One region of the Citrobacter sedlakii genome, then DNA from elsewhere that is predicted to be linked to it. Evidence: predicted binding sites of a transcription regulator. Region 1 holds the regulator's gene; each other region holds the start of a gene.

Region 1 (7,939 bases):
TTACTGCACTGGCGGGATATTCCGGTCGATCGCTGGAACCAGGCGAATCAGGAAGGGGCGATGGGTGACCTTAGCGCGCTGGAGGCGATATTTCGGAAAGGGGTAAGCGAAGTCGAGGAAACTGAGTAGAATAGCGCGGTTTTCTTGTACCGGAGCCGCCATGATCCTGCTTATCGACAACTACGATTCGTTTACCTGGAATCTTTACCAGTACTTTTGCGAGCTGGGCGCGGATGTGCTGGTTAAGCGCAATGATGAGCTGACGCTGCCGCAGATTGACGCGCTTGGCCCGCAAAAAATCGTCATCTCCCCCGGCCCTTGTACGCCTGATGACGCTGGCATTTCGCTGGCGGCGATTCGCCATTACGCCGGGCGACTGCCAATGCTTGGCGTCTGTCTTGGGCATCAGGCGATGGCGCAGGCCTTCGGCGCAACGATTGTCCGCGCGGCGAAGGTGATGCACGGCAAAACCTCGCCTGTCCGCCATAACGGGCAGGGGGTGTTTCAGGGATTAGCCAACCCGTTAAGGGTAACCCGTTACCATTCGCTGATTGTTGATCCTGCCACGCTGCCCGCTTGCTTCGAGGTCACCGCCTGGAGCGAGGCGCAGGAGATCATGGGGATTCGCCATACGACCTGGGATCTGGAGGGCGTTCAGTTCCATCCGGAGAGTATTCTCAGCGAGCAGGGGCATCAACTGTTGGCTAATTTCCTTAACCGATGATTTATGGTTGCCATTTAGTGATTTTTTATGCATATTTTGTGATTATTATTTCACATTGTTTTTTGCATAAGTGGATGGGCATGAGATGGCAACTGAACAAACGGCAGTAACTCGCGCAACTTTCGATGAAGTCATTCTGCCAGTTTATGCACCGGCGGACTTTATCCCGGTGAAAGGTAAAGGCAGCCGGGTCTGGGACCAGCAGGGCAAAGACTATGTCGATTTTGCCGGAGGGATTGCGGTTACCGCGCTCGGTCATTGCCACCCGTCGCTGGTGGAAGCGCTGAAAGCGCAGGGCGAAACGCTCTGGCATACCAGTAACGTATTCACCAACGAACCGGCGCTGCGTCTGGGACGGAAACTTATCGCCGCCACCTTTGCCGAGCGCGTGCTGTTCATGAACTCCGGGACGGAAGCCAACGAAACGGCGTTTAAACTGGCGCGTCATTATGCATGCGTCCGCCATAGCCCCTTCAAAACCAAAATTATCGCCTTCCATAATGCGTTCCACGGTCGTTCGTTGTTTACCGTTTCCGTGGGCGGTCAGCCGAAGTATTCCGATGGTTTCGGCCCAAAACCGGCCGATATCATTCACGTGCCCTTTAACGATCTCCATGCCGTCAGCGCGGTGATGGACGATCACACCTGCGCAGTAGTGGTCGAGCCGGTACAGGGCGAAGGCGGCGTGCTGGCGGCGACGCCGGAATTCCTGCAAGGCCTGCGCAAGCTGTGCGACGAGCATCAGGCGCTGCTGGTGTTTGATGAAGTACAAAGCGGCATGGGACGCACCGGCGATCTGTTCGCTTATATGCACTATGGCGTGACGCCGGACATTCTGACCAGCGCGAAGGCGTTGGGCGGCGGTTTTCCGGTAAGTGCGGTACTGACCACCCAGGATATCGCTTCGGCATTTCACGTGGGCTCGCATGGTTCTACCTATGGCGGTAACCCGTTGGCCTGTGCGGTTGCGGAGGCGGCGTTCGATATCATCAGTACGCCAGCCGTGTTAAGTGGGGTGCAGACGAAGCGGCAGAGATTTGTTCAGCATCTGCAACAGATCGATGAACGCTTTGACGTTTTCAGCGACATTCGCGGCATGGGCCTGTTGATTGGCGCCGAACTGAAGCCGCAGTATAAGGGGCGCGCGCGTGATTTCCTGTATGCGGCAGCGGAGGCGGGGGTGATGGTGCTCAACGCTGGCCCTGAGGTGATGCGTTTTGCTCCCTCGCTGGTGGTGGAAGAGGCGGATATCGACGAAGGAATGCAGCGTTTCGCGCAAGCCGTCGCGAAAGTCGTAAGCGAATAGGCCGCATAGAGCGTCAGCCTTTCATATCGCGCAACCGGCGGCTGAGCCAGATCCCGTGGTGCGGTCGCTGGCGCCAGGCCACCGACGAAATGGTATGCATGGTATTTAAATGCCCCAGCACACGCTGGAGATGCTGTTCCAGCGTGCTCAATGGCCCGTGGGAGAGCATCTCTGGCGCCTCAAGAATATTTACATCCCCAGAGCTGCCCGGCCCGTCATATTCCAGCCGCTGCTGACAACGCTGGAGCGCAATTTCACACGATTGCAGATATCGTTGGGCCAGATCAGGTGTCAGCATTGTATGTTCTCGCGCCAGGGTGGTCATCGCGTTGATATGCTCGACAATGAACTGGCTGTGGGTGACCCACAGCTTCATATCTTCCAGATAATGCGTATTAAATCCCGGTTCCTGCATGGCCTGATTCAGCGAGTTAAACAGCGTGTTGTGGGCCTGGTTGACGCGCATTCGTTGGTATGCCAGCGGCGTCGCCTGCGGATCGTCGCTGAGGATCAGGCGGATCGCCTCCTGGTCCGCCTCCAGCGCGTCGTGGGCATTTTTGCGCAACAGACCGCTTTGCCACTGCGGCCACAGCCAGACGGTGCCGCCGAAGGCGATCAGACAGCCGATGATCGTATCGACAAACCGCGGAATGATAAATTGTTCGCCGTTCAGGGTTAACAGTTGCAGGGTGTACACCGCCGTGACGGTAAACCCCACCGTCGCCCAGCCGTAGTTTTTGCGGATAATCAGATAGCTCACCAGGGTGACGAAGAGCATTAAAAGCAGCGTATACCCTTCGGGGATATGAAAGTGCAGCGTCACGCCCGCGACGATAAGTCCCGCCAGCGTTCCGGCCGAACGGTGCAGAATGCGTACGCGCGTTGCGCCGTAGCCATTTTGCGTCACGAACAGTACCGTCATCAGGATCCAGTACGGCTTCGGCAGGTGCAGCGCGGTACCCATCAGGCTGGCGATACTCAGCATGACGCTAATGCGTCCGGCGTTGCGCAGCGCCGGAGACTTCAGCGACAGATAGCTTTTCAGCGCCGGTAGCAGCGGAAGCCGCCGCTGTTTATCCGCCATCAGATCGCGCGCATAGAGCGGACGCTGGGTGCGAAGCACGCGGGCTATACGGCTGAAATGCCAGTAGCAAAACTGCCCGACGGGGTTATCCGGATGTTGATTGGCGATCTTTTCCAGCGCGCCGATTTGCTTCTGCATGGTGAAGCGCGTGGGCAGGCGATGGTACAGAATGTCATCCGCCAACACCCTCAGACGCGTGGCGACGGTTTGCGCGTTCCAGCGGATCACCTGTTCGGCGTGGCTGCGCTCGACCAGTTTTTGCACCTCTTCCGGCTGGTGCAGGCTGACCGAGATATGTTCTTGCAGATCCAGCGCTTCCTGGAAGGCGCGCAGCATCCGTTTGTAATCGTTATTGTGATGCGCCGACAGCATATGCATTTGCTGGTAGCACTGGGTGATCAGGTCAACCGCTTTCTGCTGGCGCACCAACAGCGGCGGTAGGGCTTTTTCCGGATCGGTGTGCTGGGTCAGCATGCTGTATTTCGCTTCGCAGTAATCTGCCAGTTCGCGATACAGCAGGCTTAGCGATTCGCGCAGCGGCTGTTCGCGCCACAACCAGAACCAGAACCAGTTAAACAGTCCATACCACAATGTCCCCAGCGCATAGATCAGCAGCGGCTCCCACACTGGCATATTTCCCGCCAGACTGAGGGTAAAAATTGCGGCGATCAGCGAAGCGGGAAGCAGACGGGCGTGAAGCGAGCTTAACTCCGCGGTGACGCCGAGGAGCAGCGTCAACCCGGTCAGAATCAGCGGTAACGGTACCGCCTGCGCCAACAACAGTTGCATCGCCAGGCTACACCCGGCAAACAGCGAGGCGCCAATGACCAGACGCTTGAAGAAGCGCTTGTGCGGCGTATCAAGCCCGGCAATGTTACAGCAGGCGGGAACGAGGGAGAAAAGCAGGCCCAGATGCAGTTGGCCTATCAGCAGGCCGACGGCCACGGGCAAACAGAGCACCAGCGTCTGACGTAGTGCGTAGTTGATCTCAGGGTGATAAATCAGTCTGCGCCACATCGGGAAAACAAAAATAGCGCGCTACCAGGTAACGCGCCATTTCCGACGGGATTAACGAGTGCCGTAAACGACGATGGTCTTACCGTGCGCGGAGATCAGGTTTTGATCTTCCAGCATCTTCAGGATACGACCAACGGTTTCGCGAGAGCAGCCAACGATCTGGCCAATCTCCTGGCGGGTAATTTTGATCTGCATACCGTCCGGGTGGGTCATTGCATCGGGTTGTTTCGCCAGGTTCAACAGCGTCTGGGCGATACGACCGGTCACGTCAAGGAAGGCCAGGTTACCGACTTTCTCTGATGTGACCTGCAGGCGGCGAGCCATCTGGGAAGAGAGACGCATCAGAATATCCGGGTTCACCTGGATCAACTGGCGGAATTTCTTGTAGGAAATTTCAGCCACTTCACATGCAGTTTTAGCACGTACCCATGCGCTACGTTCCTGGCCTTCTTCAAACAGGCCCAGTTCGCCAATAAAATCACCCTGATTCAGATAAGAAAGGATCATTTCTTTACCTTCCTCATCTTTAATCAACACTGCCACAGAGCCTTTAACGATGTAGTACAACGTTTCTGCTTTTTCACCCTGGTGAATTAGCGTGCTCTTCGACGGGTACTTATGAATGTGGCAATGAGACAAGAACCATTCGAGAGTCGGGTCTGTTTGCGGTTTGCCAAGCACCATGCGCGATTATCCTCTGTTATAAGCTGTCTCCAGAGCCAGAAAACGGCGCTGTCTCTGGGGTTGCAAAAATGTGCTTCCCGCTTCCTGGGAAGAGGCTGTCAATAACGGACAGCAGCCTTTAATGTGAAGTCCTCTGCATACATGCAGTACGTCAATGTATTACTGTAGCATCCTGACTGTTTTAGCATAGCTTTAGCCGTGTGTCTCCTGGTGTCTCGCTTCAGCATGACGCAGGTCGCCTTCCGTTGCGAGAATTGTTATGTACGCGTAATCTGTCAGGAAAATTGACGCACTGGAGTAAAAAAATATGCAAGCGCGTGTGAAATGGGTTGAAGGGTTAACCTTCCTGGGCGAGTCAGCTTCCGGACACCAGATCCTGATGGACGGCAATTCGGGAGATAAAGCGCCCAGCCCGATGGAAATGGTGTTAATGGCCGCGGGCGGCTGTAGCGCTATCGACGTGGTCTCCATTCTGCAAAAAGGACGTCAGGATGTGACCAATTGCGAAGTAAAACTGACCTCCGAGCGTCGTGAAGAAGCGCCGCGCCTGTTTACCCACATCAATCTGCATTTCATCGTGACGGGGCATGATTTAAAAGACGCCGCGGTGGCGCGGGCGGTGGATCTTTCCGCCGAAAAGTATTGTTCCGTGGCGCTGATGCTGGAAAAAGCGGTGAATATTACCCACTCGTATGAAGTCATTGCCGCCTGATAATTTTTACCTGATGGCGCTGCGCTCGACTGCCTTATGGCACAATCGGGCCAGCCGCCATTGAGGCTTATTCGATCTTCTTGCCTTCCATCAGGCGCTGTACCAGCGGCAGCATGATCAGTTCCATCGCCAGGCCCATTTTGCCGCCCGGTACCACCAGCGTATTGATGTGAGAAATAAACGAACCTTGCAGCATCGCCAGCAGCCAGGGGAAATCGATGCCTTCGAGATTGCGGAAATGTATCACCACAAAACTCTCATCAAGCGAGGGAATGCCGCGTGCGGCGAATGGGTTTGAGGTATCCACCGTCGGGACCCGCTGGAAGTTGATGTGGGTACGGGAAAACTGTGGCGTGATGTAGTTGATGTAATCGTCCATTGAGCGCACCACGGAGTCCATCACCGCCTCGCGGGAATGTCCACGCTCGCTGGTGTCACGGATCAGTTTCTGGATCCACTCCAGGTTGACGATGGGCACAACCCCCACCAGCAAATCCACATGGCGCGCCACCTCATGCTGTGGCGTCACCACGCCGCCGTGCAGCCCTTCATAAAACAGGATGTCGGTCGGCTCCGGCAGCGGCTGCCAGGGCGTGAAGGTGCCAGGCACCTGATTCCAGGGTACGGCTTCGTCGTAGGTATGCAGATATTTGCGCGACTGGCCTTTGCCCGTCTGCCCGTATTCAATGAAGGTCTGTTCCAGCAGGCCGAAGTCATTGGCTTCGGGGCCGAAATAGCTGATATGCCGTCCGGCATCGCGCGCCTTGCGGATCGCCATGTCCATTTCCGGGCGGGTATAACGATGAAAACTGTCGCCTTCCACCTCGGCCGCGCGCAGGTTGAGCTGGGCAAAAATTTTACGGAACGCGAGGCTGGTGGTGGTGGTCCCCGCGCCGCTGGATCCTGTTACCGCAATCACCGGATGTTTGGCAGACATAACAACTCCATGAGTAGGTTAGGTTTTTTATTATAGTCGGCCGAGGATACAGGCTTATTCGCGGAACTGTTTACGCGGCATGATGTTGACCGTTTCGTGCAATTCAGACCAGACCAGAACCGCTTCTCCGCACTGCAACTGACGTTTAACGTCGGCGACCTTTTGCTCAAGTGAACGTTCATGTTCACCATAATCGGTGCCTTCGCGCAACACAAAGCTTTCGATTAAGTTGTCCAGCGTCTCGGGAGAGAGCTCCTGCCAGGGGATCATCATCTTGGTACCTCCAGATACATTGTCAGCCAGTCGGGAATACGCGCCTCCAGCCACATCTCAGGGCGACGCAGCGTGCCGCCGATAAACCCAACGTGCCCGCCATGTTCCGTTAGCTGATACTCCACCTGCGGCGGCAAATCGTCGGCTTTGGGGATCACGTGATGATCCATAAACGGATCGTCTTTGGCGTGGATGATCAGCGTCGGGATGGCGATCCGGTTGAGTAACGGCATCGCGCTACACTGACGATAATAGTCGATAGCGTCGGCAAAACCGTGAATTTTGGCGGTGATGAGATCGTCAAACTCGCGAATGCGGCGCAGGGATTTCAACTGCGCAAGATCGACTGGCAGGGAGCCCGGATACGCCGCCAGTTTGCGCGACGCGTTCGCCTTCAGCAAATTGAGCAGATAACGCTGATAAACGCGGGAAAAGCCTTTATCCATATGGTAACTGCACGCTTCCAGCACGAAGGGGGCGGAAACAATCACCGCAGCCTCTATCGGGATGTTTTTCCCTTCTTTTGCCAGCAGGCAGGCCAGCATATTGCCCCCCAGCGAATAGCCCACCGCCGCGGTTGGCGCGTGACCAAATTCGCGACGCAGCCAGTGTAGAAACCAGGCGCCGTCTTCGGTTTCGCCAGAGTGATAAATACGGTTCATGCGGTTTGGCTCGCCGCTGCAGCCGCGAAAATGCATTACCACCCCAAGCCAGCCGCGTTTTTGCGCCGCTTCAATCAGGCCATGGGCATACGGGCTGTTCAGACTGCCTTCCAGACCGTGAAAGACGACCAGACGAGGTTTGTGTTTCGCGGACGCCGGATCTTCACTCCAGGCCAGATCGACAAAGTCACCGTCAGGTAACTCCAGCCGCTGCCAGTGGGGGGCAAAATTCACTTTGCGGCGGATCAGGCGCGGCAGCATGGTCTGCAAATGGCGGTTACGAATACCACGCATTGGGCGAAATTCACGCGAGTTTACGGCGGTGAGTTGAAGGTCTGACGAAGTTATTTGGCTCATAACGGCTGCGATGGTCTCTCATTATCAGCCGTCTACTATACCGCCACTTGCCTGTTGTGTTTATGAAAAATGCGTAGCTCAGGATGGCGTCTGGAATGGAGTAGTTGATCCTCATCACAAATTGTTACTTCAATTATTACTCTCAGGCTAACGATCCCTCTCTACGCTTAATTGATGACTTTC
Region 2 (7,939 bases), 2.3 Mb from region 1:
ATTTCTGGCTTGGCGATACCATCGCCAACGGCCCGTTTGTGCATTACCCTAACGAAAAATGGTTCCCGCTGAACGACAGTGACGACGTGCCGGAAGGGTTGCTCGACGCGCGTCTGCGCGCTTTCTACGATCCGGAAAACGAACTCACCGGCAGTATGTTGATCGATCTCCAGTCCGGCAACGAGGAACGCGGCGTGTGCGGCCTGCCTTTTACTCGCCAGTCAGATAACCAGACCGTCTATATTCCGATGAACATTATCGGCAATTTGTACGTCTCTAACGGTATGTCCGCCGGTAATACCCGTAATGAAGCGCGAGTCCAGGGACTGTCGGAAGTCTTTGAGCGTTATGTGAAAAATCGCATCATTGCCGAAAGTATCAGTCTGCCGGAGATCCCTGCCGATGTACTGGCGCGCTATCCGTCGGTGGTGGAGTCCATTGCGACACTGGAAGCGGAAGGTTTCCCGATCTTTGCCTATGACGGCTCGCTGGGCGGCAACTATCCGGTGATCTGCGTTGTCCTGTTCAACCCGGCTAATGGCACCTGTTTTGCCTCTTTTGGCGCCCATCCGGATTTCGGCGTCGCGCTGGAACGTACCGTGACCGAACTGCTGCAGGGCCGTGGACTGAAAGATCTCGATGTGTTTACCCCGCCCACCTTCGACGACGAAGAAGTGGCCGAGCACACTAATCTGGAAACCCACTTTATCGACTCCAGCGGTCTGATCTCGTGGGATCTGTTCAAGCAGGATGCCGACTATCCGTTCGTCGACTGGAACTTCTCTGGCACCACCGAAGAGGAGTTCGCAACGTTAATGGCCATCTTCAACGCCGAAGATAAAGAGGTCTACATCGCCGATTATGAACATCTTGGTGTGTACGCCTGCCGTATCATCGTACCGGGTATGTCTGACATCTATCCCGCCGAGGATCTGTGGCTCGCGAATAACAGCATGGGAACGCATCTTCGCGATACTCTGCTTTCGCTTCCGGGTAGCAACTGGGAAAAAGAAGATTATCTCCGTCTTATCGAGCAGTTAGATGATGAAGGGTTTGATGACTTTACCCGCGTGCGCGAACTGTTGGGCCTGGCGACGGGTCCGGATAACGGCTGGTATACCCTGCGTATTGGCGAGCTGAAAGCGATGCTGGCTTTGGCGGGCGGCGATCTGGAACAGGCGCTTATCTGGACCGAATGGACAATGGAGTTCAACGCGTCCGTCTTTACGCCGGCGCGAGCCAACTATTATCGTTGTCTGCAAACGCTGCTGCTGCTTTCCCAGGAAGAAGAGCGCGAACCGCTGCAATACCTGAACGCCTTTGTGCGTATGTATGGCGCGGATGCGGTAGAAGCGGCAAGCGCGGCGCTGAGCGGTGAAGCGGCTTTCTACGGCCTGCAGCCGGTGGATTGCGATCTTCATGCCTTCGCTTCACACCAGTCTCTGCTGAAAGCGTATGAAAAGCTGCAGCGCGCAAAAGCCGCATACTGGTCAAAATAAAGGCAATTGGCTTACTGACTGTAGGCGTTAATTATCGTCTGAGCTATATTACGGGGCGCTTTACGTGCCCCGTTTTACTTATTTTTGAAGAGCCAAATATAAATGTAATAACAAGGTTAAATATTGGTAGTTGATATTACTATTATTAACCGCTATTTGTTACTTTATTTGGCAATTACTCCATATTAATTAACCGCTCAACAGACCCAGGAAGGAAAAAATTCAACTCATTTGCTAAATTTTAAAATTTATTTTTATTAGGATAATCAATAAATTACACCGAAATCGCATAAAAACCATGCGCTTTACGGGCCTATAAGCCAGGCGAGATATGATCTGTATCAATTTCTCATCTATAATGCTTTGTTAGTATCTCGTCGCCGACTTAATAAAGAGAGAGTTAGTGTGAAAGCTGACAACCCTTTTGATCTTTTACTCCCTGCTGCAATGGCCAAAGTGGCCGAGGAAGCAGGTGTCTATAAAGCAACGAAACATCCGCTTAAGACTTTCTACCTGGCGATTACCGCCGGTGTATTTATCTCCATCGCCTTTGTTTTCTATATCACTGCGACGACCGGCACGGGTACGATGCCCTTTGGTATGGCGAAACTGATTGGCGGTATCTGCTTCTCTTTGGGGTTGATCCTTTGCGTAATTTGCGGCGCTGACCTCTTTACCTCCACCGTTTTGATTGTTGTTGCCAAAGCCAGTGGGCGTATTACCTGGGGCCAGTTAGCGAAAAACTGGCTGAATGTCTATTTTGGTAACCTGGTGGGTTGCCTGCTCTTTGTGCTATTGATGTGGCTTTCCGGCGAATACATGACCGCCAATGGTCAATGGGGACTCAATGTTCTGCAAACCGCCGACCACAAAATGCACCATACTTTTATTGAAGCCGTCTGTCTCGGCATCCTCGCTAACCTGATGGTGTGCCTGGCCGTATGGATGAGCTATTCAGGTCGTAGCCTGATGGATAAAGCGTTTATCATGGTTTTACCGGTCGCCATGTTTGTTGCCAGCGGTTTTGAGCACAGTATCGCAAACATGTTTATGATCCCGATGGGTATTGTTATCCGTGATTTCGCCACACCGGAATTCTGGACCGCTGTTGGGTCTACTCCGGAAAGTTTTTCTCACCTGACCGTGATGAACTTCATCACTGATAACCTGATTCCGGTTACGATCGGTAACATTATCGGCGGCGGTTTGTTGGTCGGGTTGACATACTGGGTCATTTATCTGCGCGGCAACGATCATCATTAATTCTGATTTTCGCACTGCGCAGTAAATAAAAAATCCACTTAAGAAGGTAGGTGTTACATGTCCGAGCTTAATGAAAAGTTAGCCACAGCCTGGGAAGGTTTTACCAAAGGTGACTGGCAGAATGAAGTAAACGTCCGTGACTTCATCCAGAAAAACTACACTCCGTACGAGGGTGACGAGTCCTTCCTGGCTGGCGCGACTGAAGCCACCACAGCGCTGTGGGACAGCGTAATGGAAGGCGTTAAACAGGAAAACCGCACTCACGCGCCTGTTGACTTTGACACCTCTGTTGCTTCTACCATCACTTCTCACGACGCTGGCTACATTAACAAAGCCCTTGAGAAAATCGTTGGTCTGCAGACTGAAGCGCCGCTGAAACGTGCGATCATCCCGTTCGGCGGTATCAAAATGGTTGAAGGTTCCTGCAAAGCGTACAATCGCGAGCTGGACCCGATGCTGAAAAAAATCTTCACTGAATACCGTAAAACGCACAACCAGGGCGTGTTCGACGTTTATACTCCGGACATCCTGCGTTGCCGTAAATCCGGTGTTCTGACCGGTCTGCCAGACGCATATGGCCGTGGTCGTATCATCGGTGACTACCGTCGCGTTGCGCTGTACGGTATCGACTACCTGATGAAAGATAAATTCGCGCAGTTTACCTCTCTGCAGTCTGACCTGGAGAATGGCGTAAACCTGGAAGCGACGATTCGTCTGCGTGAAGAAATCGCTGAACAGCACCGCGCGCTGGGTCAGATCAAAGAGATGGCGGCGAAATACGGCTGCGATATCTCTGGTCCGGCTACCAACGCTCAGGAAGCTATCCAGTGGACCTACTTCGGCTACCTGGCTGCCGTTAAGTCTCAGAACGGCGCGGCAATGTCCTTCGGTCGTGTCTCCACCTTCCTGGATGCGTACATTGAACGTGACCTGAAAGCGGGCAAAATCACCGAGCAAGACGCTCAGGAAATGATTGACCACCTGGTCATGAAACTGCGTATGGTTCGCTTCCTGCGTACCCCGGAATATGATGAACTGTTCTCTGGCGACCCGATCTGGGCAACAGAATCTATCGGTGGTATGGGCGTAGATGGCCGTACTCTGGTTACCAAAAACAGCTTCCGCTTCCTGAATACCCTGTACACCATGGGTCCTTCTCCGGAGCCGAACATCACCGTTCTGTGGTCTGAAAAACTGCCGCTGAACTTCAAGAAATTCGCCGCTAAAGTGTCCATCGACACCTCTTCTCTGCAGTACGAGAACGATGACCTGATGCGTCCGGACTTCAACAACGACGACTATGCTATCGCATGCTGCGTAAGCCCGATGGTTGTGGGTAAACAAATGCAGTTCTTCGGTGCGCGTGCAAACCTGGCGAAAACCATGCTGTACGCAATCAACGGCGGCGTTGATGAAAAACTGAAAATGCAGGTGGGTCCGAAATCTGAACCGATCAAAGGCGATGTTCTGAACTTTGACGAAGTGATGGACCGTATGGATCACTTCATGGACTGGCTGGCTAAGCAGTATGTCACCGCGCTGAACGTTATCCACTACATGCACGACAAGTACAGCTACGAAGCCTCTCTGATGGCGCTGCACGACCGTGACGTGGTTCGCACCATGGCATGCGGTATCGCAGGTCTGTCCGTTGCGGCTGACTCCCTGTCTGCTATCAAATATGCGAAAGTGAAACCGATTCGTGACGAAGACGGTCTGGCTATCGACTTCGAAATCGAAGGCGAATACCCGCAGTTTGGTAACAACGACGCTCGCGTTGATGACATGGCGGTTGACCTGGTAGAACGTTTCATGAAGAAAATTCAGAAACTCACTACCTACCGTAACGCTATCCCGACTCAGTCTGTGCTGACCATCACCTCTAACGTTGTGTATGGTAAGAAAACCGGTAACACCCCAGACGGTCGTCGTGCTGGCGCGCCGTTCGGACCAGGTGCTAACCCGATGCACGGTCGTGACCAGAAAGGTGCGGTTGCCTCTCTGACCTCCGTGGCTAAACTGCCGTTTGCTTACGCGAAAGATGGTATCTCTTACACCTTCTCTATCGTACCGAACGCACTGGGTAAAGACGACGAAGTTCGTAAGACTAACCTGGCGGGTCTGATGGATGGTTACTTCCATCACGAAGCGTCCATCGAAGGTGGTCAGCACCTGAACGTGAACGTCATGAACCGTGAAATGCTGCTCGACGCGATGGAACATCCGGAAAAATATCCGCAGCTGACCATTCGTGTATCAGGTTACGCAGTACGTTTTAACTCCCTGACGAAAGAACAGCAGCAGGACGTTATCACCCGTACTTTCACTCAGACCATGTAATTCCCTGTCTGACTGAAAAAGCGTAGAATAAAGGCTCCACGTAAGTGGGGCCTTTTTAGCAAATAGCCCGCCTCACAGCCTGGTTTGTCAGCTATCTATACTTTGGGTATCTGCCAAAACAGACTCGACACAGCCCATGAGCTGTGCGCCAACACGGCCCCGGATGGGCCACATCTGGAGAAACACCGCAATGTCAGTTATTGGTCGCATTCACTCCTTTGAATCCTGTGGTACCGTTGACGGCCCGGGCATTCGCTTTATTACCTTCTTCCAGGGCTGCCTGATGCGCTGCCTGTATTGCCATAACCGCGATACGTGGGATACCCACGGCGGTAAAGAAGTTACCGTTGAAGAACTGATGAAAGAGGTGGTGACCTATCGCCACTTTATGAATGCTTCTGGCGGCGGCGTAACGGCATCTGGCGGCGAAGCGATCCTGCAGGCGGAATTTGTTCGCGACTGGTTCCGCGCCTGTAAAAAAGAAGGCATTCATACCTGCCTGGACACCAACGGCTTTGTCCGCCGTTACGATCCGGTTATTGATGAGCTGCTGGAAGTGACCGATCTGGTGATGCTCGACCTTAAGCAGATGAACGACGAAATCCACCAGAACCTGGTGGGCGTATCAAACCACCGCACGCTGGAGTTTGCCCGGTATCTGGCGAAAAAAGAGGTTAAGGTCTGGATCCGCTACGTTGTGGTGCCAGGCTGGTCCGACGACGACGACTCCGCGCATCGCCTGGGCGAGTTTACCCGCGATATGGGTAACGTCGAGAAAATCGAGCTGCTGCCCTATCATGAGTTAGGCAAGCACAAATGGGTGGCGATGGGTGAAGAGTACAAACTGGACGGCGTAAAACCGCCGAAAAAAGAGACCATGGAACGCGTGAAAGGCATTCTGGAGCAGTACGGTCATAAAGTGATGTACTAACTCATTGACGCGTTTGGGCCTACGCCAGTAGGCCCGATAAGCGCTGCGCCATCTGGCGCGCCCGCCCCGACTACGACATAAAATATTGCGAAAGTTTATTCGCCACGCTTTCAATTGAGAAAATACTTTTCTGATGCGCTTTGCGACACTCAGCATAGCGTTCATCCTGCGCTTCCAGGGCATTGAGCAGTCGGTCTGCAACAAGCATCGCACCGGCTATTTCTGCAAAACCGTACTCACCTTCCCCTTTCAACGCCACCGCCGCCTGCAGATTCCAGTCGGAAAGACGACTCAACGGCGCTATCGTGCCGCGGGTTAGGGAAAGAATTCGCACATTCTGCTGCTTCGCCAGCGTCAGGGCTTGCATCATGTCCGCTGACGACTCTCCGGTATGAACCACAATAATCCCCTGACTCTGCGGGTCGACCATAATGGATGACGTGGCGAGATAAAAACGATCGACGAAACTCGCCGCTTTGCCCATTTTGATCAGGTTCATTTGCAAAAACAGCGCAACGGGTACGGCAGCGCCAACGGCGTAAATCGCGACATTGGTTACCGTATTAAGCCACGCAGCGGCAGCAAACAGCTCTTGTTGATTAAGGATGGCGTGGCTGTCGCGAATACTCGACACCACAGCCGCGATCTCCTCATTTCCCTGTTCATCAGGACGCGTTGCCCCCTGCTCAAGCGCCAGTGCCGTTCGGAAGTCGGAAAAGCCTTTAAAGCCGAACGCGCGGCAAAAACGGGTGATACTTCCCTCACTGGTTTCGATGGAATCCGCTAGCTCGGTAATGGTATGCCGCATCACAAAATCGGGGTTCTCCGTTACAAAACGGCCCACCTTTTCCAGAATCGGGCTCAGCCCCGAGGATTCATTTCTGATATTTATCAGCAAGTTAGTATCAATCTGACTCATTTTTCGCCTTTTTGCTCAAAATGCAAACACAATCACATCTTTCAACGCGGTGAATGGATAATAATTTTTTTCACTAAATCATCAAGAAAAATAATTATTTTTACACAACAGGAGAAAGCGTATGAAGGGTCTTATTGTCTGTCGCACTGGCATGGGCAGTTCTTTGATGCTCAAAATCAAAGCACAAAAAATCATCGATAAACACGGCTGGGATATTGAACTCGAACATGACGTATTGTCCGGACTTGCCACCTGGCAAGGCATTGACTTTGTTATCACCATGCGCGACCTCACCGATGAAATCGAAGCTGCCGGATTCAAAGCAATCGGCATAACCGACTTGATGAATAGCGAAGAAATGGAAACTGCGCTCACCAGCGTAATTCAGAGCAACTAACCTCTTTCGGAGGCAATATGGATCTCCTCAGGTTTATTGTATTCGACATTTTAGGTGTAACCCCACTCTTAGTTGGATTTATTGCATTAATCGGCCTGTTAATCCAACGTAAACCCATCGAAAAAGTGCTGTCTGGCACCTTCAAAACCATTGTCGGCTTTCTGGTTTTTGCTGGTGGGGCCGGACTGGCGGTAACCTCTTTGGGCAATTTCCAGACGTTGTTCAGCGATGGTTTTGGGTTGAAAGGGGTAATGCCTTTGGCAGAAGCGCTAACCGGACTGGCGCAAACCAAGTTTGCGATGTGCGTGTCGCTGATTATGGTGATTGGTTTTGGCTGGAACCTGCTTTTCGCCCGCCTGACCCCCTTCAAATATATCTTTCTGACCGGACAGCACAATCTGTACCTCTCAGCGTTGCTGACCGTTACGTTGAAAGCGCTGGGCTATAGCGATGGCATTACGATTATCGTCGGGTCGGTGCTGCTGGGGTTGGCCGCCTGTATTTACCCGGCGATTGCACAGCCCTGGATGCGAAAAATCACCGGCAATGATGAGATCGCAATGGGGCATTACGTTACGCTGGCCTATGCC
Region 3 (7,939 bases), 1.3 Mb from region 1:
TTAAGCAAAATTAAAGCCTATTTCTGGAGCGTTACCGGGCAAGGAAGAACGATTTTTTTAAAAAGAGCCTCGGCGTTCAATTAACACTTCATTAACGTTATGTCCCGCCGGGCATTTATCTGAAGCACTACCCTGCATAATAAAACCGGAGTTACCATGAATAAGAAGGTGTTGACCCTTTCTGCTGTAATGGCAGGCATGTTGTTCGGCGCGGCTGCGCACGCCGCGGATACTCGCATCGGTGTGACAATCTATAAATATGACGATAACTTTATGTCCGTGGTGCGTAAGGCTATCGAAGCAGACGCGAAAGCGGCGCCGGACGTCCAGTTGCTGATGAACGACTCGCAAAACGACCAGTCCAAACAGAACGATCAGATAGACGTCCTGCTGGCGAAGGGGGTGAAAGCGCTGGCGATCAACCTGGTCGACCCGGCGGCGGCTGGCACCGTTATTGAAAAAGCCCGCGGCCAGAACGCGCCGGTGGTTTTCTTCAACAAAGAACCTTCCCGTAAAGCGCTGGACAGTTATGACAAAGCCTATTACGTCGGCACTGACTCCAAAGAATCCGGTATTATCCAGGGCGATCTGATCGCGAAACACTGGGCGGCGAATCAGGGCTGGGATCTGAATAAAGACGGTCAGATTCAGTTCGTACTGCTGAAAGGCGAGCCGGGTCACCCGGACGCGGAAGCGCGTACCACTTACGTGGTTAAAGAATTGAACGACAAAGGCATCAAGACCGAACAGCTTCAGTTAGATACCGCCATGTGGGATACCGCTCAGGCGAAAGACAAAATGGACGCGTGGTTGTCCGGCCCGAACGCTAACAAAATTGAAGTGGTTATCGCTAACAACGATGCGATGGCAATGGGGGCGGTAGAAGCGCTGAAAGCGCACAACAAAACCAGCATTCCGGTCTTTGGCGTGGATGCGCTGCCAGAAGCGCTGGCGCTGGTGAAATCCGGAGCGATGGCCGGTACTGTGCTGAATGACGCCAACAACCAGGCGAAAGCGACATTCGATCTGGCGAAAAACCTGGCGGATGGTAAAGGCGCCGCAGACGGCACCAGCTGGAAAATTGAAAACAAAATTGTGCGCGTTCCTTACGTGGGCGTAGATAAAGATAACCTGGCCGAGTTCTCCAAAAAGTAAGACTGTTGGGCGCGATCGCGATCGCGCCCTTTAATCACGCACTCTGCGAGGCCGACAAGGTATAATTATGGTCAGCACAACGACACCGTCCTCAGGCGAATACTTGTTGGAAATGAGCGGTATCAACAAGTCTTTTCCCGGCGTTAAGGCACTTGATAATGTTAATTTAAAAGTCCGTCCACACTCTATTCATGCATTGATGGGAGAAAACGGCGCGGGGAAATCGACACTATTGAAATGTCTTTTTGGCATCTATCAAAAAGATTCTGGCAGCATATTATTTCAGGGGAAAGAGATCGATTTCCATTCAGCGAAAGAAGCGCTGGAAAACGGTATTTCAATGGTTCATCAGGAATTAAACCTGGTATTACAACGCTCCGTGATGGACAACATGTGGCTCGGGCGTTATCCCACCAAAGGCATGTTTGTCGATCAGGACAAAATGTATCGCGACACAAAAGCGATATTTGACGAACTGGATATTGATATCGACCCGCGGGCGCGCGTCGGGACGCTTTCCGTTTCGCAAATGCAGATGATCGAAATTGCCAAGGCGTTTTCCTATAATGCCAAAATCGTCATCATGGATGAGCCGACCTCGTCGTTAACCGAAAAAGAGGTTAATCATCTGTTTACGATTATTCGTAAGCTGAAAGAACGCGGCTGCGGCATTGTGTATATCTCGCATAAAATGGAAGAGATTTTCCAGCTCTGCGATGAGGTCACGGTGCTGCGCGACGGCCAGTGGATTGCCACTCAGCCGCTCGAAGGGCTGGATATGGACAAGATCATCGCCATGATGGTTGGACGCTCGCTGAACCAGCGTTTCCCGGATAAAGAGAACAAACCCGGTGAAGTAATACTGGAAGTGCGTAATCTGACGTCGCTGCGCCAGCCGTCGATTCGTGACGTCTCTTTTGATCTGCATAAAGGTGAAATTCTCGGTATTGCCGGGCTGGTAGGCGCAAAACGTACCGACATCGTCGAAACGCTGTTTGGTATTCGTGAGAAATCTTCCGGCACCATTACCCTGCACGGCAAAAAAATCAATAACCATAATGCGAACGAAGCCATCAACCACGGCTTTGCGCTGGTTACCGAGGAGCGACGCTCTACCGGTATTTATGCCTATCTGGATATTGGTTTTAACTCCTTAATCTCCAATATCCATAATTATAAAAACAAGGTCGGTCTGTTAGACAATTCGCGGATGAAAAGCGACACCCAGTGGGTTATTGACTCCATGCGGGTAAAAACCCCTGGCCACCGCACGCAAATTGGTTCGCTTTCCGGAGGCAACCAGCAGAAAGTGATTATTGGTCGCTGGCTGCTGACCCAGCCGGAGATATTAATGCTCGACGAACCCACGCGTGGAATTGACGTTGGCGCCAAATTTGAAATCTATCAGTTAATTGCGGAACTGGCCAAAAAAGGAAAAGGGATCATCATTATCTCCTCCGAAATGCCGGAATTGTTAGGGATAACCGATCGTATTCTGGTCATGAGCAACGGACTCGTGTCTGGAATTGTTGATACTAAAACGACCACGCAAAATGAAATTTTGCGTCTTGCGTCTTTGCACCTTTAAGATCAGGGGCTCCTCATGAGTGCGTTAAATAAGAAAAGTTTTCTCACTTATCTGAAAGAGGGCGGTATTTACGTCGTTCTTTTAGTTTTACTGGCAATTATTATTTTTCAGGATCCCACGTTCTTAAGTCTGCTTAACCTGAGTAACATTCTGACTCAGTCCTCGGTGCGCATTATTATCGCCCTCGGCGTGGCGGGGCTGATCGTCACCCAGGGGACAGACCTGTCAGCCGGGCGTCAGGTCGGGCTGGCGGCGGTGGTTGCGGCAACACTATTGCAGTCGATGGAGAACGCCAATAAGGTCTTTCCGGAAATGGCGACCATGCCGATTGCGCTGGTGATCCTGATTGTCTGCGCTATTGGCGCGATTATCGGCCTGATCAACGGCATCATTATCGCCTATCTGAACGTGACGCCGTTTATTACCACGCTGGGTACGATGATTATCGTGTACGGTATTAACTCCCTGTATTACGACTTCGTTGGGGCATCGCCGATTTCCGGCTTTGACAGCGGTTTCTCGACCTTCGCGCAGGGCTTTATCGCGTTAGGCAGCTTCCGGCTTTCCTATATCACGTTCTACGCACTGATCGCCGTGGCGTTCGTGTGGGTGTTGTGGAACAAAACCCGCTTCGGTAAAAACATTTTCGCCATCGGCGGCAACCCTGAAGCGGCGAAAGTGTCTGGCGTCAACGTCGCGCTGAACCTGCTGATGATCTATGCCCTCTCCGGCGTGTTCTACGCGTTTGGCGGTTTGCTGGAAGCGGGGCGTATCGGCTCCGCCACCAACAACCTCGGCTTTATGTATGAACTGGATGCGATTGCCGCGTGTGTCGTAGGCGGCGTATCGTTTAGCGGCGGCGTTGGGACGGTGTTGGGCGTGGTGACCGGGGTCATTATCTTTACGGTTATCAACTACGGCCTGACCTATATCGGCGTTAACCCGTACTGGCAGTACATTATCAAGGGCGGCATTATCATTTTCGCCGTTGCGCTGGACTCCCTGAAGTACGCACGTAAGAAGTAACCGGCAGGACAAAAAAACCGGCGCAGAGCCTCTGCGCCGGTTTTTTATTTAAAGAACACTAACCAGACGCCGACAACCAGCGCGCCAACGGCAACGCCAAAATAGGCGATAACGTAGCTCCAGTAGACGCCCGGCTGTCCGGTCCGCTGAATGATAAGCGGCGTCTGCGAGCCTTTTACCGTTTTTTCTACACTGCCTGCGCGTAGCGCTTTGAGCCCTTCACGAAAGGTCCACAGGACGATCATCAGTACGCCAATGACGATAAAAATCGTTTTATCTTCCATGTTATTTTCCCAGTTTCTTTTGCAATTCCAGCAACTGCTCTGGCGTAACCGCCGGGTAACCCTGCGCGTCATCGGGGATCTGATGCTGTGTCGGGATAGGCACCAGCGGGCCGAGGAAACGCGGTTCACGCTTAAACAAGTACAGGTCCGCCAGCGCGCCAAAGCGTGCGCCAAACTCGCGAACCCGAACCGTCAGCATATCCTTCGGCGACGGGACGGCGTAGCACTGCGCCTGAATGCCCATGTGCAGAGCGATAAACAGCGCGCGCTCGCAGTGGAAGCGCTGAGTGATGATAATAAAGTCGTTGGTGTCAAAAACCTTGCGGGTGCGGACAATTGAATCCAGCGTGCGGAACCCGGCATAATCCAGCACGATGTCCGCCGGATCGACGCCTGCGGCAATCAGATCCTTACGCATGGTTCTCGGTTCGTTATAACTCTGCAGGGCGTTGTCGCCGCTAAGCAGCAAATAGTTCACTTTCCCGCTGTTATAGGCGTTGAGCGCGCCCTGAATGCGGTAACGGTAGTACTGGTTGATGACGCCAGCGCGATAATATTTCGCGGTGCCGAGCACCACGCCGACCTGACGATAGGGAAGGTCCTGCAGTTCATCATAAATATAGGGCGCGGTTTTCCAGCTCATCCAGCGGTCAAGGCCGAGCACGGTCAACAGCAGCAAGCCGATCAGGACTAACAGGCTGTAAAAAACGCGCTTTAGCATGAAGAAAACTCGGTAACGGGATGAAATTTCAATCAGGCTACTTTACCCGCCTGCGAAGCGCAAGAAACGGCAGTCTGATTGAAGGGATTTTCAGCAATACGCCCCGGAAAAAACGCGTAACATCCAGGCAGGAAAAGGCAACGGCAATTGCGCGAGAGGGGGATGTTGCTCGCGCCGGCCTGGATGATGACAGGTTTATGCTAACAATACGCGGTCGATATTATTGCAGCCTAATGCCTTCAGCGTTGCGGCGGTGGCATCCCACTGAATCAACGAGGCATCCGCTTTTTCCGCCAGCACCGCCCGCTGAATATCGGCAAAATCATATCCGTTGAGATTCAACAAATTCAGCGCGCCCTGAAGCGGCGGCAGAGTCGGGTTAAACGCCGCATTTTCGGCGTAGCTTCCGCTAAAAATGTTGCCGTCTTTGCACGCCAGCGCCACGCCGCTTGGTGACTGGCTGTAAGGCATATGTGAGCGGTTCGCCGCGGCAATGGCCGCTTGCGCCAGCGCGTCGCCTTCGGCGGAGAAGCCGTGATCCTGCTCGTCCATCAAGAGCGTCTTAATGTCCAGATCTTTAGGGCCGAAGGCGTCCGGCAGATAGTCGCGCAGGGTATGCGGTTCGCGTCCTGGCAGATGAATGCGCAGATCCAGCCCGCTGTTCAGTTCATTCATAAACTGACGACAGTGACCACATGGCGTGTAGTTGACAGTGATCGCCGCAAGGCCTTTTTCACCGCGCAGCCACGCGTGACTGATAGCGCTTTGCTCGGCATGGACGGTTTGCTGCATGGTGGCGCCCAGATATTCCATATTGCCGCCGAAATACCAGGTGCCGCTGACGCCGCGCGCAATCGCGCCGACGTTGAAATGGGAGAGCGGGGTACAGGCGCAGGCCGCAGCCAGGGGCAGTAGCGCAAATGCCAGCGCGTCTTCGTCAAGTCCCGTGGCGCTTTTCAGCCACGCGACCTGCTCTGCGGTCAGCAAGGCGGGGAAATGCGTTTCCGCCAGGATCGGCGCCAGCGCTGATTGCAAATTATCCGCAAGTTGGCCAAAGGCAGTGTGAAAACGTGGGTGCATGGCGTTGCCTCAAAATAATGTAATGGGATCGTAGTGTACGGGCCTGTCAGGGCTTTATATGTGATATAAATCTCATTATTTGTGCAACTTATGAAACTTAAATGAAAAATGCGCGACGTATCGCAAATTTTAGCCGGCTACCGCCAGAATTAGCGGAAACAAAAACGGCGCGATCAGGGATGTGATGATCCCGCAGATCACCAGCGCCAGCGAACTGAACGCCCCTTCCTGATAATCCAGCTCCGCGCAGCGGGCGGTGCCGAGGGCGTGAGAAGCCGTTCCCATCGCCAGGCCACGCGCGGCTTTAGTACGAATACGCATGGCATTTAACAGGGTGTGGCCAAAGACGGCGCCGAGAATACCGACAAATATCACGCAAACCGCGCTCACTGCCGGGATGCCGCCAATGCTGCCGCCCACCGCCATTGCGATTGGCGTGGTGACGGATTTTGGCAACACCGACGCGGCAATTTCCGGAGTTGCCCCCATCAGCAGCGCAACCGAGGTGCCGGTCACCATCGCCACAACGCTGCCGACAAAGCAGATGGTGATGATGGATTTCCAGCGGGCGCGGATTTGGTGCAACTGTTCATATAGCGGATAGGCCAGCGCCACGACCGCCGGTTGCAGCAGATCGTTTAACACTTCACTGCCTTTGAAATAGTGATCGTAGGGAATCCCCGTAAGCAGCAAAAACGGAATGATGACCACCATCGCCACCAGCAGCGGGTTCAGCAACGGAAACTTAAAGCGCGCCGCCAGCTTCCGCGCGGCAAAAAAGACCGCTAAGGTCAGCGGCAGCGACCACCAGATATAGGCCATCATTCTTTTGATCCTTTCTGTCCAACCACTTTACGTTCACCGTGAACCAGGTGCGAACTCCAGCTGACCACCAGAAAAACCACCAGCGTACTGATGGCGCACGAGACCACCACCGGGCCAAACTGCGCGCGCAGTAAGTCAAAATACTGCATCACGCCCACGCCAATTGGCACAAACAGCAGCGCCATATAGCGAATCAGGACATAGCAGCCAGGATTGACCCATTTAGCGGGGATGATTTGTAGCGCCAGCAGGACAAACAGGATCAGCATGCCGATAATGCTGCCGGAAATGGCGACAGGAAGCAGAGTTGCAATAAAAATGCCCGCATACAGGCAGGCATAGATCAGCACGAAAGCGCGTAAATATTGCCAGATGATATTCAGTGTCTTACTCATGGGATACGCCTTAAATGAGATGGATTCATCATACAATTAAACGTTAAAACGTGCTACCGATCACATCATGAATTCTTAGCATACTGAGGATAGACAACGGGAACATCGTGCCATGTTCTCCCTTCGTCGGGCTAGACCTGCGTCAGAAAGTGCAGAAAGCGGCTGAGCGCCGCCGAAGGCGTTTCGTTGTTGCGCCAGAACACGCCGACGCTGCCTTTCTGCTCTATCTTCGGCAGGTTCAGGATCACCAGTTGCCCCTGGCTGGCATAGCGCTGCGCCAGCCGTAAAGAAAGAATAGAGATCATGTCGCTGCTTTGCAGCAGGTTAGTGCTGACGTTCATGGATGCCGATTCAATGGTGTTTTCTGGCAGCATCACGCCGTTATCGACCAGCGCGTTATCAATGCTGATGCGGATGGGCGTCCCCGTGGGCCAGACGATCCAGCGCCAACTGGCGAGATCGTTCCAGGAGAGGCTGGCATGGCTGGCCAGCGGGTGATCCGGCCGCGCAACAAAGCAGACGGGTTCGGTATACAGGACCTGATAGTTCAGCGGAAGCTGGAGCGCCCGCCCGCCAACCCGGCCAACCACCACATCCACTGACCCCGCCAGCAGATCGTGCAGCAGCGGCGTCATCACTTTTTCTTCGATGTTGAGGTGCAGCGTCGGCATTTCGCTGAGCAAACCGAGGATCGCCTGTGACACACAGTCAGTCGCCACCGGCGAGCAACCGATTTTCAGGCTGCCGACCAGACCACCGGCCTTAAAGCGGGCAATTTCATACTGGGATCGCTCCATGTCGTTGATTAAGCGCTGAGCATGCTGCAACAACAATTTGCCGCCTTCGGACGGGCGCAGGCCTTTAC

What was found. The regulator CRP, encoded in region 1, controls carbon source genes, mostly activating them, when cyclic AMP is high. The targets are predictions, from matches to a motif close to ATGTGANNNNNNTCACAT.
Positions count from the first base shown of each region.
Region 2: a site for CRP is predicted at 1,829-1,846, ahead of focA (formate transporter FocA). Genes of this name have one in related genera too.
Region 3: a site for CRP is predicted at 5,913-5,930, ahead of cdd (cytidine deaminase). Genes of this name have one in related genera too.

Region 1 covers NZ_CP071070.1:437,003-444,941, forward strand. Annotated here, with positions in the region: gene JY391_RS02020 (putative adenosine monophosphate-protein transferase Fic) at 1-129, shown strand, start outside; gene pabA (aminodeoxychorismate synthase component 2) at 161-724, shown strand; gene argD (bifunctional acetylornithine/succinyldiaminopimelate transaminase) at 810-2,030, shown strand; gene JY391_RS02035 (YccS/YhfK family putative transporter) at 2,044-4,131, opposite strand; gene crp (cAMP-activated global transcriptional regulator CRP) at 4,183-4,815, opposite strand; gene JY391_RS02045 (OsmC family protein) at 5,123-5,527, shown strand; gene JY391_RS02050 (phosphoribulokinase) at 5,595-6,464, opposite strand; gene JY391_RS02055 (YheU family protein) at 6,519-6,737, opposite strand; gene JY391_RS02060 (hydrolase) at 6,734-7,756, opposite strand.
Region 2 covers NZ_CP071070.1:2,861,184-2,869,122, forward strand. Annotated here, with positions in the region: gene ycaO (30S ribosomal protein S12 methylthiotransferase accessory factor YcaO) at 1-1,499, shown strand, start outside; gene focA (formate transporter FocA) at 1,905-2,762, shown strand; gene pflB (formate C-acetyltransferase) at 2,820-5,102, shown strand; gene pflA (pyruvate formate lyase 1-activating protein) at 5,293-6,033, shown strand; gene JY391_RS13700 (MurR/RpiR family transcriptional regulator) at 6,104-6,952, opposite strand; gene JY391_RS13705 (PTS sugar transporter subunit IIB) at 7,074-7,349, shown strand; gene ulaA (PTS ascorbate transporter subunit IIC) at 7,367-7,939, shown strand, end outside.
Region 3 covers NZ_CP071070.1:1,721,140-1,729,078, forward strand. Annotated here, with positions in the region: gene mglB (galactose/glucose ABC transporter substrate-binding protein MglB) at 157-1,155, shown strand; gene mglA (galactose/methyl galactoside ABC transporter ATP-binding protein MglA) at 1,223-2,743, shown strand; gene mglC (galactose/methyl galactoside ABC transporter permease MglC) at 2,759-3,769, shown strand; gene JY391_RS08135 (DUF2542 family protein) at 3,814-4,053, opposite strand; gene sanA (outer membrane permeability protein SanA) at 4,055-4,774, opposite strand; gene cdd (cytidine deaminase) at 4,970-5,854, opposite strand; gene JY391_RS08150 (CidB/LrgB family autolysis modulator) at 5,984-6,679, opposite strand; gene JY391_RS08155 (CidA/LrgA family protein) at 6,676-7,074, opposite strand; gene JY391_RS08160 (LysR substrate-binding domain-containing protein) at 7,206-7,939, opposite strand, start outside.